Regions from separate parts of the Bradyrhizobium sp. CCBAU 51745 genome, predicted to be linked through region 2. Evidence: riboswitches for the same ligand, from Rfam matches in the RefSeq annotation. Region 2 holds a riboswitch; the other holds the start of a gene.

Region 1 (6,676 bases), on a different contig from region 2:
CGCATCGTCGGCGATATCGTGCACGGTGTGCGGAGCGTGGCGCAAGGGCGAGGCTTCGATCTTGAAGCGGCCGGCCTCGACCTCGGCGATTTCCTTGCGGATCGCGATCATGGCATCGCAAAAACGATCCAGCTCGGCCTTGGATTCCGACTCGGTCGGCTCGATCATCAGCGTGCCCGGCACCGGGAAGCTCATGGTCGGCGCATGGAAGCCGTAATCGATCAGGCGCTTTGCGATGTCGTCGACGGTGACGCCCGAGGTCGTCTTCAGCGGTCGGGGATCGACGATGCACTCATGCGCGACGCGGCCCTTCTCGTTCTTGTAGAGCACCGGGAAATGCGCATCGAGGCGTGCGGCGATGTAATTGGCGTTGAGGATCGCGATCTCGGTGGCGCGCTTCAATCCTTCGCCGCCCATCATCAGGATATAGATGTAGGAGATGGTCAGGATCGAGGCCGAGCCGAACGGCGCGGCCGAGACCGGGCCGACCGCAGCATCCGCCTTAGTTGCTGGGTGACCCGGGAGGAACGGCGCAAGATGCGCCTTCACGCCGATCGGGCCCATGCCGGGGCCGCCGCCGCCATGCGGGATGCAGAAGGTCTTGTGCAGATTGAGGTGGCTGACATCGGCGCCGTAATCGCCGGGCCTGCTAAGGCCGACCTGCGCATTGAGGTTGGCGCCGTCGAGATACACCTGGCCGCCATGGCCATGGACGATGTCGCAGATCTCGCGGATATGCTCCTCGAACACGCCGTGGGTCGAGGGATAGGTGATCATCACAGCGGCGAGATCGTTCGAGTGTTTCTCCGCCTTGGCACGGAGATCATTGACGTCGACGTCGCCGTTCTTCTCGCAAGCCACAACCACCACGTCCATGCCGACCATCGCGGCCGAGGCCGGGTTGGTGCCGTGGGCGGAGGAGGGGATCAGGCAGATCTTGCGATGGCTCTCCCCGCGCGCCGCATGATAGCCGCGGATCGCCAGCAGCCCGGCATATTCGCCTTGCGCGCCGGAGTTCGGCTGCAGCGAGATCGCGTCATAGCCGGTGATGTCGCACAGCCACTTCTCCAGCCGTGCGAACAGCGCGTGATAGCCGGCCGCCTGCTCGCGCGGGGCGAACGGATGCAGCGAGCCTAACTCCGGCCAGGTCAGCGGCATCATCTCAGTGGTCGCGTTCAGCTTCATGGTGCAAGAGCCGAGCGGGATCATGGCGCGGTCGAGCGCGAGGTCGCGATCCGAGAGCTTGCGCATGTAGCGCAGCATCTCGGTTTCCGAACGATGCGCGTGGAACACCGGATGGGTGAGGAACGCGGTGGCGCGCTTCAGCGCTTCCGGCAGCGCCTCGCGCGTGGTGCCGTCGATCTCGGCATAGGACAGCGTGCCGCCGAAGGCGCGCCAGACGGCTTCGACCGTTGCTGATGTCGTGGTCTCGTCGAGCGCAATGCGAAGCGCGGTATCGCCGATGCCCAGATTGATCTTCTCGGCGGTCGCGCGCGCAATGATTTCGGCGCGCTTGGCGCCGGCATCGACGCTCAACGTGTCGAAGAAAGCTTCGCTCTCAGGCGCAAAGCCGAGCTTGCGCAAGCCAGCCGCGAGCACGGCGGCGCGGCGATGCACATTGCGCGCGATCTGCGCAAGGCCCTCAGGGCCGTGATAGACCGCGTACATCGCGGCGATCACGGCCAGCAGCACCTGCGCGGTGCAGATGTTGGAGGTCGCCTTCTCCCGGCGGATGTGCTGCTCGCGGGTCTGCAGCGCGAGGCGATAGGCGGAGGCGCCGCGGGAGTCGACGGAGAGGCCGACGATGCGGCCGGGCAGCGAGCGCTTCAGCGCATCGCGCACCGCCATATAGGCGGCGTGCGGTCCGCCATAGCCCATCGGCACACCGAAGCGCTGTGCCGAACCGATCGCGATGTCGGCCCCTAATTCGCCGGGCGAAGCAATCAGCGTCAGCGCGAGGAGATCAGCGGCGACGATTGCGAGCGCGCCCCTGGCCTTCAGCGCTGCGATCGCGGGCCTGAGGTCGCGCAATGCGCCCGAGGTTCCCGGATATTGCAGCAGCGCACCCAGCACGTCCGCCTTGTCGAGATCGGTGAGGGGATCGCCGACGACCAGATTCCAGCCCAGAGGCTCGGCGCGGGTGCGCATCACGGCGAGCGTCTGCGGATGCACGTCCTTGTCGACGAAGAAAGCTTTCGCCTCGACCCTCGAGTGCCGCTCCGCGAGTGCCATGGCTTCGGCGGCGGCGGTGGCCTCATCGAGCAGCGAGGCGTTGGCGACGTCGAGGCCAGTCAAGTCGCAGATCATGGTCTGGAAGTTGAACAGCGCCTCCAGCCGGCCCTGGCTGATCTCGGGCTGATAGGGCGTGTAGGCCGTGTACCAGGCCGGATTCTCCAGAATGTTGCGCTGGATCACCGCGGGCAAAATCGTGCCGGAATAGCCCTGGCCGATCAGCGAGGTGAAGACCTGGTTCTGACGGGCGAGCTCGGCCATATGCGCGATCGCCTCGGTCTCGCTGAGCGGCTTGCCGAGATCGAGCGGGGCGGCCTGCCGGATCGCGGCCGGCAGCGTTTCCGACATCAACGCGTCGACGCTCTTCGCGCGGACCGTCTCGAGCATTGCGGTGACATCGCGCGCGGAGGGGCCGATGTGGCGGCGGACGAAACTGGCGGTGTCGCCATTGGATTTGCGGTGCGCGGTCATCATGGGTCCTCGCTTTAGATTTTGCTGTCGCTGTCATGCCCCGCGAAAGCGGGGCATCCAGTACACGCAGCCGCTTCGGCTGGGGCCGATAGGCCGCGGCGTACTGGATCGCCCGCCTGCGCGGGCGATGACACCGAATATGAGGTCAGAGTTCGCTTCATCTCACGCCGTGTGGGCCTTGTAGGCGGCTTCATCCATCAGGCCGCCGAGCTCGCTCTTGTCGGCAATCTTCATCTTGAAGAACCACGCCTTGGTCTGCGCGTCCGAGTTCACCAGCGCGGGTTCGGCGGCGAGCGCGTCGTTGGTCTCGACCACCTCGCCCGAGATCGGCGCGTAGACGTCGGAGGCGGCCTTGACCGACTCCACGACGGCGGCAGCTTCCGCCTTCTTCAGGCTGCGGCCGACCTTGGGCAGTTCGACGAACACGACGTCGCCGAGCTGGGACTGCGCGTAATCGGTGATGCCGACGGTGGCGACATCGCCGTCGATCGCGAGCCATTCATGGTCGGAGGTGTACAGCGTCGTGGTCATTATCTTAGTCCTCAGCGTTTGTAGGTGTTTTTCACGAAGGGCATGGCGGCGACGGCGAGGGGGAGGCGTTGCCCGCGCACTTCCGCAAAGAGCTTTGTGTCGAGCGCGCTCAGACGCGTGGGCACGTAGCCCATCGCAACAGGCGCGTTCAGGCTCGGGCCGAAGCCGCCCGAAGTGACCTTTCCAATCGGCTCGCCACCTTCGCTATCGGCAAACAACAGTGCGCCCTCGCGCACGGGCGCGCGGCCGTCGGGCCGCAGGCCGACTCGGCGGCGGGATGCGCCGTGATCGAAATGCGCGAGGATCTTTTCAGCGCCGGGAAAACCGCCGGCTCGCGCGCCGCCGCTGCGGCGGCTCTTCTGCACCGACCATTCCAGCGCGGCTTCGACCGGCGTCGTCGCGGTGTCGATGTCGTGGCCGTAGAGGCAGAGCCCGGCTTCCAGCCGCAGGCTGTCGCGGGCGCCAAGGCCGATCGGCATCACGTCAGGATTTTCCAGCAGCGTCTTCGCCAGACGTTCGGCATCCGCCGCAGGCACTGAAATCTCGAACCCGTCCTCGCCGGTGTAGCCGGAGCGTGAGACGAAACAGGCGAGGCCGGCAACAATATGCGGGCCGGCATCCATGAACTTCATGGCCGGCGCTGCTGCACATAATTTCGTCAGCGCCGACTCCGCCTTCGGGCCCTGCAACGCAATCAGCGCGCGATCGGCGAGCGAATCGATGACACAGGTATCGGAGAGATGCGCGCGCAGGTGCGCCTCGTCCTCGGCCTTGCAGGCGGCGTTGACCACCAGGAACAAATGGTCGCCGAAATTGGCGACCATCAGATCATCGAGAATGCCGCCGTCCGGATTGGTGAACTGGGCGTAGCGCTGGCGGCCAGGTGCGATCGCCACGATGTCCTGCGGCACCAGCCGCTCCAGCGCGCGGGCGGCGTCCTCGACCTTGCCCGACTTTGGCCGGAGGGCGATCTGGCCCATATGGGAGACGTCGAACAGGCCGGCGGAATTGCGGGTATGGAGGTGCTCTTTCAGCACCCCCGCGGGGTACTGCACGGGCATGTCATAGCCCGCAAACGGCACCATCTTGCCGCCAAGGGTCAGGTGCAGGTCGTAAAGAGGGGTACGTTTCAGGGAGTCTTTGTCGTCACGCACGGACATCACAGGGGCCCTCGGCGGTTCCCCGGGGACGATTCCCCGAGACAAACCAGTCGAAGCCCCATCTGTCGCTGTGCCTGAGAGTATTATCCCGTCGGCGGACGCTATCCGGGTCTTAAGCCCGCTAGCGCCTCTTTCCAGATGTCGTCAAAGCCACGCGGTCCTTTTGCCTGAGAGTTTCCGGGGCGGTTGCTCCTTCGGCGCCGGCACCCAATGCCGGTCTCTCCCGACGTGGCCGTACGATATAGATGGGTAAAGACCACAGGCCAGCCAAGCCTGTCAACGCAGGACTATCGGCTTTCAACGGGATTGCAGGGGATGACGCGACTGCGGCAACCCTCTGATCTCTCTGCACAGTTTCTGGACAGGAAAGCAGGCCTTGTCTAAAAGCGCTTTGGCCCGCAGATATCAGCCCAAATCGCCAGGTTTGGATGGCAAATTGGCGGGTCCTAAAGCGCGCTGAGAGTCATCGCGCTTTAGCTCTTTGTTTGAGCATGATCTTTCCGGAAAACCGCTTCACACTTTTCCGGATCATGCTCCAGCACACCCGATTGGATGAACATGAGCGGCGTCAACGAGATCAGGTCGACCTTTCTGAACTTCTTTGCCGAGAACGGCCACGAGATCGTGTCGTCCTCGCCATTGGTGCCGCGCAACGATCCGACGTTGATGTTCACCAATGCCGGCATGGTGCAGTTCAAGAACGTCTTCACCGGCGTCGAGAAGCGGCCTTACCAGCGCGCCACCACGTCGCAGAAATGCGTGCGCGCCGGCGGCAAGCACAACGACCTCGACAATGTCGGCTATACCGCACGCCATCTCACCTTCTTCGAGATGCTCGGCAACTTCTCGTTCGGCGACTATTTCAAGGAGCGCGCGATCGAGCTGGCCTGGAAGCTCATCACTGAGGATTTCGGCCTGAAGAAGGACAAGCTGCTCGTCACCGTCTACCACACCGACGACGAGGCGCACGGGCTGTGGAAGAAGATCGCCGGCTTCTCCGACGACCGCATCATCCGCATCCCGACCTCGGACAATTTCTGGGCGATGGGCGACACCGGCCCCTGCGGCCCGTGCTCGGAAATCTTCATCGACCGCGGCGACCATATCTGGGGCGGCCCTCCCGGCTCGCCGGAAGAGGATGGCGACCGCTTCCTCGAATTCTGGAACCTGGTGTTCATGCAATATGAGCAGGTGACGAAGGAGGAGCGCGTGAATCTGCCGCGCCCCTCGATCGACACCGGTATGGGCCTGGAGCGCATGGCCTGCATCCTGCAGGGCGTCGACAGCGTGTTCGAGACCGATTTGTTCCGCCATCTGATCGACGCGACGTCGTCGGCGCTGGGCAGCGGGCCGACCGAGCAGAACGCGGCCTCGTTCCGCGTCATCGCCGACCATTTGCGCTCCTCGGCCTTCCTGGTCGCCGATGGCGTGCTGCCTTCCAATGAAGGCCGCGGCTATGTGCTGCGCCGGATCATGCGCCGCGCCATGCGCCATGCGCAGCTTCTGGGTGCGAAAGAGCCGCTGATGCATCGGCTGGTCTGGGCGCTGGTCCGTGAGATGGGCCAGGCCTATCCCGATTTGATGCGCGCGGAGAATTTGATCGAGGAAACGCTGCGGCTGGAAGAGACGCGCTTCCGCAAGACGCTTTCGCGCGGCTTGGCGATTCTGGACGAGAAGAGCGCGTCCTTGAAGAAGGGCGACATGTTCGACGGCGACGTCGCCTTCACGCTGTACGACACCTATGGTTTCCCGCTGGACCTGACGCAGGACGCGCTGAAGTCGCGCGGCATCGGCGTCGACCAGGCCGCGTTCACCGACGCGATGGAGCGGCAGAAGGCCAAGGCGCGCGAATCCTGGAAGGGATCGGGCGAGGCGGCGAGCGAGGCGATCTGGTTCCCGCTGCGCGAGAAGCTCGGGGCGACCGAATTTCTGGGCTACGAGACCGAGAGCGCGGAAGGCGTGGTCTCGGCGCTGGTGAAGGACGGCGCTGAAGTTGCCAGCCTCAAGGCCGGCGAGACGGGCGCGATCGTGCTGAACCAGACGCCGTTCTACGCGGAATCGGGCGGCCAGGTCGGCGACACCGGCGTGCTCACGGGCGAGGGCGGGATCAAATTCCGCGTCACCGACACGCAGAAGAAGCTCGGCGATTTCTTCGTGCATGTCGGCACGGTAGAGGGCGGCGAGCTGAAGGTCGGCACGGCGCTGCAGCTCGAGGTGGATCATGCGCGGCGCTCGTCGATCCGCGCGCATCACTCGGCGACGCATCTCATTCACGAGGCGCT
Region 2 (6,676 bases):
CGCGACCTGGATTGCGCTCCGTCATTAAAGCGCAACTTAGTTCACTAATCGACTAATCGAAGTTAGCCGCATTTTATCTGCTGTAGTTCTGGCGCTCGCCAAGCCTTTGGTTGGCGAGATGAAACGAGACAAGCCGGGCGATTCAGATAGCCAGCACAGTCTCAACCAAATTCACCCAATAGCCGATGCCATATGGCAATGCTTCATCATTGAAGTCATATGCCGGGTTGTGCACACCGGCAGTTGGCCCGTTTCCAATGAATATCATTGCGCCCGGCCGCGCCTCGAGCATGTAAGCAAAGTCCTCGGCTCCCATACCTGGTTTGATGTTCTCGTCCACCGAAGTTACCCCGAGCAGGCTGCGTGCCGCCCTGATCGCCAGCTTAGTCTCTTTGGTGTGGTTGAAAGTCACTGGGACCGATCGACGGTATTTAAACTCGATATCTGCGCCGAATCCGCGCGCGATACCTTGGGCTGCCGCCATGATCTGGCGTTCTGCGAAGTCTCGCAGCTCCGGAAGATGAGTTCTAACAGTGCCGGCCATTTCGACGTGATCGGAAATGACGTTGTAGGCGTTGGCGGCATCCAACTTGGTCACTGAGATGACGAGCGAGTTGATCGGATTCGTGTTGCGCGAGACCAACGTTTGCAAGCCGACGATGATCTGAGCGGCAATTACAACTGGATCGATGGTCTCATGCGGCTTGGCCGCATGGCCACCCCGCCCTTTCACGACAATGTCAAAATCGTCTTGCGAGGCCATGATCGGCCCATCGCAGATGCTGAACTTGCCGATCTCGGTGCCGGGCGCGTTGTGCATCCCAAAGACCTTAGAGATGCTGAAACGGTCCATGATTCCTTCCTGGACCATCTTCAGGCCGCCGGAGGGAAGTTCCACTTCTTCTGCCGGCTGAAAAATCAAGGCGACGCAGCCCTTGAAATTGCGCGTCTTGGCAAGATATTTCGCGGCGCCCAACAACATGGCTGTATGACCATCGTGCCCGCATGCGTGCATTTTACCCGGCACTTTCGAGGACCACGCCTTGGTTGAGGCCTCAAGGATCGGCAGCGCATCCATGTCGGCCCTCAACCCAATGGTGGGACCATCTCCACCCTTCCCTTGAATCAATGCAACGATGCCGGTTTCAGCTATCCCCGTTTCGATGTGATTGATACCGAACGAGGCGAGCTTCTCGGCGACGAACCTCGCCGTATTGTGTACCTGAAAGTCGAGCTCGGGATTTTCGTGAAGATAGCGGCGCCATGCGGTTACCTCTGCCTGCAAATCACGAAACTGATCAACAATACGCATGTCAGACCTTAAACTCCGAATCCATTACGATACAGCACCGCTCGAGCGTGCGGCGAAGTCTCGGTGCGCACGCGTGAAGCGGCCACGCGCAATTTGTGCTGCAGTAGCTCGCATTCTGATCTTTTTGCAATGGAGCACGACATAAGCAAAATTTAGAGACGTCATGGCAGGACGTTACATCTATTGGGCGCACACCCTGTCGGCTTCTGCACTCTGCTCGTGAACTCCAATTTGCCATCGTCTCTTAGGCCGGCTTGCTGATATCCACACTATCGTGCGGCCATTGAGACACAGACCTGAAACGCCAATGAGGCGTCATGGCCGCTTCAGGCTTACGGCGAGAGCTCGGCATGCCCTTCCTTTCTGCTATGCTTCGTCTTCTTATTTGTTATCTGGCCACCACAGGCATTTTTCGCGGAGCACGAGAGGTGAGCAACTGCGAGCCAGTGTCGGTCACGACGACCACCTCTTCATGCAGCATCAGCTTCGGTGATCCGTCGAAATATGAGGGATATGAGGTACTGGGTTCAATATTAACGATCATGCCTGGCTTTAGTATCGTCTTATCGTCGGGTTGCACCGAGGGTAACTCCGGCATCCACAAGCCCATGGAGTGTCCCATTCGGCCGATGTTGGTTGCTTTTCCTCGATTGTTTGAGCCATTTAGTACGGCTGACATCGCACTCCAGACATCACAGATCGGAATGCCAGGTTTAGCGGCGGCAATTCCCGCTTCGGTGGCATCCCAAACGACCTGATAAGCATCCTGTGTGTGCGGATCAGGTGCACCGAAAGCGAAGTGCCGATCGAAATCGCTCCAATAAAAGTCGAACAGGCAGCCGGCATCAATAAACAGCACGTCTCCATCGGACAGAAATTTGTCGGTCGGAACACCGTAAGGACGTGTATATCCCCCGCGGCCAGAAACACCCACTATCTTGCTTGTCTTCTCGACACCGCGACTGAAACATTCGAATTCGAACTGGCGACAGGCCTCGCGTTCCGTCATTCCAAGGCGCAGCTTTATTGCCAGCTCTTCAAACGCGTCCGACACAAGGCCGCATACGGTTCGAATTCTGCCGACTTCTAGCGGAGATTTGATCATTCGCAAGGGAGTGAAAATCGGATCCGATGCGTCGACGAACGTTCGAGGCTTGATCGCATCCGCAACACGCAAGAAATCTCCTGCAGGGAAGCCAAGCCTACTCTCCGCGCCAAGCTCTACGCCGATTTTGGCGTCCGCTGGCAGTAGCTCACTCAACGTTCTAGCAAGGGCGGACACACCCTCATCTTTCGGATTCGGGCTAGGCCAGCTCCGGCAATTTTTTAACCAGGTCGTGTCTCTATAAAACTGGTCGATTCCCTCTGGGACAACCGCAACGGGGTCACCTGACGAAAGAATGAGAAGAAATCGCGGCCGGGTTGTTTGCTGCGGGGTCGTGCTAGGTTCACCAATGAAATATCGCAGATTGTGTTCGGACGTCGCCAGAACCGCGTCAATGGCATGCTCCTTCATCAAACGCCGCGCGCGTTCGACCCGGCCCTCGTATTCGATCCGGGGAAACGGATCATACTGAATGGTCCTAATCGAACCCATCGCCATACCGTTCATCGCTCTTCTCCAGACAAACACGTCAATCGTAGGGCGGCCGACAATTTGGATGCTGGTCCGACAGCAGATTGCTGCCTTCGCGCACTCATTCGATAACATCCTGCGGAAAAGCCGTGCGGAGTTTTTTATGCGAAAGCATCGGAACACCGAGCTCCTCTGCGAGCAGGCGAGCAACTCCCTTGAAAGGCGCTTTTAGCTTGTCGTGGTACACGATGCTTTGGATCCCGCCTACAATCGAATGCACGCAAGCTCTTAGGTCGACCAAACGGCTTTCCTGGTCATAGCCATCCGACACGAGCCAATGGTTTGGTAGGACGTGACTAGCCGCGATCGGGGGTCGATCGCGCGACTGCAATACCGCGTTCGTGAAGCTTGGCTCGAAGTGAACGCCTCCGATGCAGAGCACAGAGTGTACCGGTTCTTCAATGCGATCGAAAATTCGCAGTAGCGATCGCGCCAGCACTCGGGCCGCAAGAGGATTTGCCCAATCTTCGGGCGAGCTTCCGATCTCGATATCGACAGCCGACGGTCGCAGGTCAGCGAGACGGGTACCAGCATCACCGGCCTTGACGCCCGACCAATGAGTCGCTTCCAGGTAAGTGCGAAAGGAGTCAAGACCGGAACTGACCCGCTCGGCTTCGACCACTAAAAGAAGCCCCCGCGTAATCCGGGGGTCGATCGCGCTGAAGGTCCCCGTACCCAGATCGCCGGTCGTTTGAACCGAGAAGATCGCGTTTGGCGCATTAGCGCCCTCGTGCCAATTCACGATGCCAATAACGTTGGCATCGCCGAAGCTATCATTAAACATTGGCGCGTAGCGCGCATAGTCGTTACTTACGACCTCGTTCGTGGCCACGATCGAAATTCTAGCGTCATGCAAGCCAGCGACTTCGAGCACGGAGTGCCCATCGACTTCGAAACTCGTTGCAACAAGAGCGCATTCCGCCTTGAGAGCATCCAGAACGTGCCCCGCGACCGGGTCCTTTTCTCGATCGACGCAGAAGACAAAGACGGCATGTCTCATCGAGGTCCTCCGCCGAGTTCAAAGCAGGTCGAGAGCGTAGGACGTCTATCTTCAACTTGGCGCCCTCGTCTTTTCGACCTTCTCGGAAAACACCCTGCTCTTTGCCCGGAACTCCGAGCTTGCACGGCGAGAGCGGGCGGGCGGGTGGCGATTAACTCAAGCCCGAATAGCGTCACGGCGCCCCTCGCGAACTGAGTTCTGTTATGGGCTAGCCTGTTTGGCGTAGCCGCGAGCGGAAATCGCGCGAATTGAGAATGGCGGCAGCGGATCGCCGGACCAGCAGCGAACTTAACCTGGCTGCGCAACGAGCAAGAGCGAATCCTGCCGCCATATGCCAGAGACGTCGACGCAAGTGGTGTGAAGAGCCCCACATCGAGCAGAGCGGCCGCCTCAGACGTGCAGGCCTCCAATGTGGCTCGACTTTGAAAGAGATGCATGCCAGGCACAGCTTTGAAGGGTCCCACACCACCGCATATTTATTAGAGCGTCGCCACGCAAACATTGGGCGTTCTTTTGAGAATCATGCAGTATTTCTGCGCTGGTCTCCAAAAGCTCGCTGGAAACCAATGGAACATCCAGCGAATGCAATCATCGAAAAGAGAGATCAGCATACTATTAGGCAACGAACCACCTGCTAATCTGGGTGGGGAGCTAGAGCAAACATCGAGTTGTCGCTTAAGCCGCCGATTTTGGGATCCGACGATTCATCACGGCTTGACAGGTAGTGAGTACGTCTGAGAGTGTTATCGTGTCTGATGATGGTGTGCGGGAGAGCGCGATAAGCCTGCAAAGGCGTATCACCGCCGACGGAGCAACTCCCCAAGGAAACTCTCAGGCCCAGGACCGCACACTGAGGACGATCTGGAGAGAGGTGCCGGTCAGCACCCACCGAAGGGGACCGTGATCCACGAGGATTTGCGGACAAAGCTCTCAGGTGCACGGACAGATTTGGGGACGGAGACATGGCGAAGCCATTCACCGTTCGTTCAATCCTGTCCTGGAGCATACGATGAGCACGATCATCATAATCGGGTCCGGTATCACCGGAGTTACAACTGCCTATGCCCTAGCCCGCCGCGGCTATTCGGTTACAGTCTTTGATCGCCAGCGCTATCCGGCGATGGACACTTCGTTTGCGAACGGCGGCCAATTATCGGCAAGCAATGCCGAGGTCTGGAATAACGTCGCAACGATCGTAAAAGGCTTGAGGTGGATGCTGCGAAAAGACGCACCATTGTTGCTGAACCCAAGTCCCAGTTTTCACAAATATACTTGGCTGGCAGAGTTCGTAAGCCAGATTCGAAACTACCGCCAAAATACGATCGAAACGACGAAGCTAGCGATAGCCGCTCGCAAGCATCTTTTTGAGCTAGCCGATCGGGAGAGCATCGATTTCGACTTGGAGCGGCGAGGAATTTTGCACGTTTATTCGAGCAAGCCCGACTTCGATGCGGCCTCTCGAGTGAATCAGTTGCTGCTCAAAGGCGGATTGGATCGCCGTCCGGTGACGCCTTCTGAAATGCTTGCAATAGAGCCAGCTCTGCGCGATCAGTATTATGGTGGCTTCTTTACCCCCTCTGACTCAACCGGCGACATTCACAAGTTCACGCGCGGCCTCGCTGCGGCTTGCCAGCGAGGGGGCGTACGCTTCGTCTTCGATGCAGAGATCTGCGGCATGCGGTCCGACCGAGACGGTGTGATCGTACACTGGAAACGAGGTTCGTTGAAGGAAGAACTCAATGCCGAATGCGCAGTGGTTTGCGCGGGGGTCGGCAGCCGCCGCATTGCTTCAATGCTGGGGGACAACATAAACATTTATCCCGTCAAGGGGTACTCCATCACGGTAGAGCTGGGAGACGAAACGAGCCAAAAGGCTGCGCCTCGCGTCAGCTTGCTGGACGAGGCCACCAAGATCGTGACCAGCCGGTTAGGAGAAGATCGCTTCCGGGTTGCGGGGACCGCCGAGTTTAATGGCGAAAACCGCGACATCCGCTGGGACCGAATTCAACCCCTGATACGGTGGGTAGAGCGATCGTTTCCGGATGTGTCCACCGCGCAGGTGGTGCCATGGGCGGGCTTGCGTCCAATGACACCTAGCATGATGCCGAGGGTCGGCCGAGGCAAACGCCGGAATGTTTTCTACAACACCGGCCACGGCCATCTCGGCTGGACATTATCCGCTGTCACAGCTGAAATGATCGCTGATGTCATTATGACAGACCGCAGCAACACTCGGCTGAGCGCATCCGTGCCCTGATCCTGTTGAGTGGGTCCTGGTCCATGCTCCCGCCGATATCGCGGCGGGAGCATGTCGCTTGTGACAGCGCCGAAGCGGATTTGCAATCGCCTTCGAAGGGTGATGCGCCCCTCAGTGCCGGGCGACTTGGTTCCCGCAGTTCATTATTTAGGTAAGACGGACCACTTGACTCGTTGCTTCCGAAAGCCTCGGTACGACTCAGTTGTTGGAACTTTTCCCGAGTTGACGAGCCACAAGTGGGGCTGCATGAGCAATGTCATTTCTTAGCAACTCACGCCGCACACCCAGTGAAGTGCCGTCGCATTAAGGGCAGCTTGCCGGCTTTGCGCGGCTCGAATGAGGCGTACCAAAGCCGTTCCGCGCGCTCACCCCAGCGTAAAGCCGCCCGATTGAACGGCTCTTCATCTCAGACACAGGGATGCATCGCCAAGCTCAACATCTTGTCCACGCGCAACCGCCGCGGAGCGACGC

Evidence for each region. A riboswitch is a leader RNA that binds a small molecule or an ion and turns the genes downstream of it on or off. The one in region 2 is predicted to bind glycine.
Region 1: it holds a riboswitch for glycine, as region 2 does, so the genes downstream of both, gcvT (glycine cleavage system aminomethyltransferase GcvT) here and XH98_RS21320 (D-amino acid dehydrogenase) in region 2, are expected to answer to the same signal.

The regions. Positions count from the first base shown of each region.
Region 1 is NZ_LBJP01000004.1:191,315-197,990, reverse strand. Features, by position in the region: partial or broken gene gcvP (aminomethyl-transferring glycine dehydrogenase) at 1-2,703, opposite strand, end outside; gene gcvH (glycine cleavage system protein GcvH) at 2,866-3,234, opposite strand; gene gcvT (glycine cleavage system aminomethyltransferase GcvT) at 3,246-4,394, opposite strand; glycine riboswitch at 4,541-4,630, opposite strand; gene alaS (alanine--tRNA ligase) at 4,953-6,676, shown strand, end outside.
Region 2 is NZ_LBJP01000079.1:69,548-76,223, forward strand. Features, by position in the region: gene XH98_RS21305 (M20 aminoacylase family protein) at 143-1,312, opposite strand; gene XH98_RS21310 (M24 family metallopeptidase) at 1,701-2,924, opposite strand; gene XH98_RS21315 (D-aminoacyl-tRNA deacylase) at 3,010-3,948, opposite strand; glycine riboswitch at 4,705-4,804, shown strand; glycine riboswitch at 4,808-4,896, shown strand; gene XH98_RS21320 (D-amino acid dehydrogenase) at 4,958-6,205, shown strand.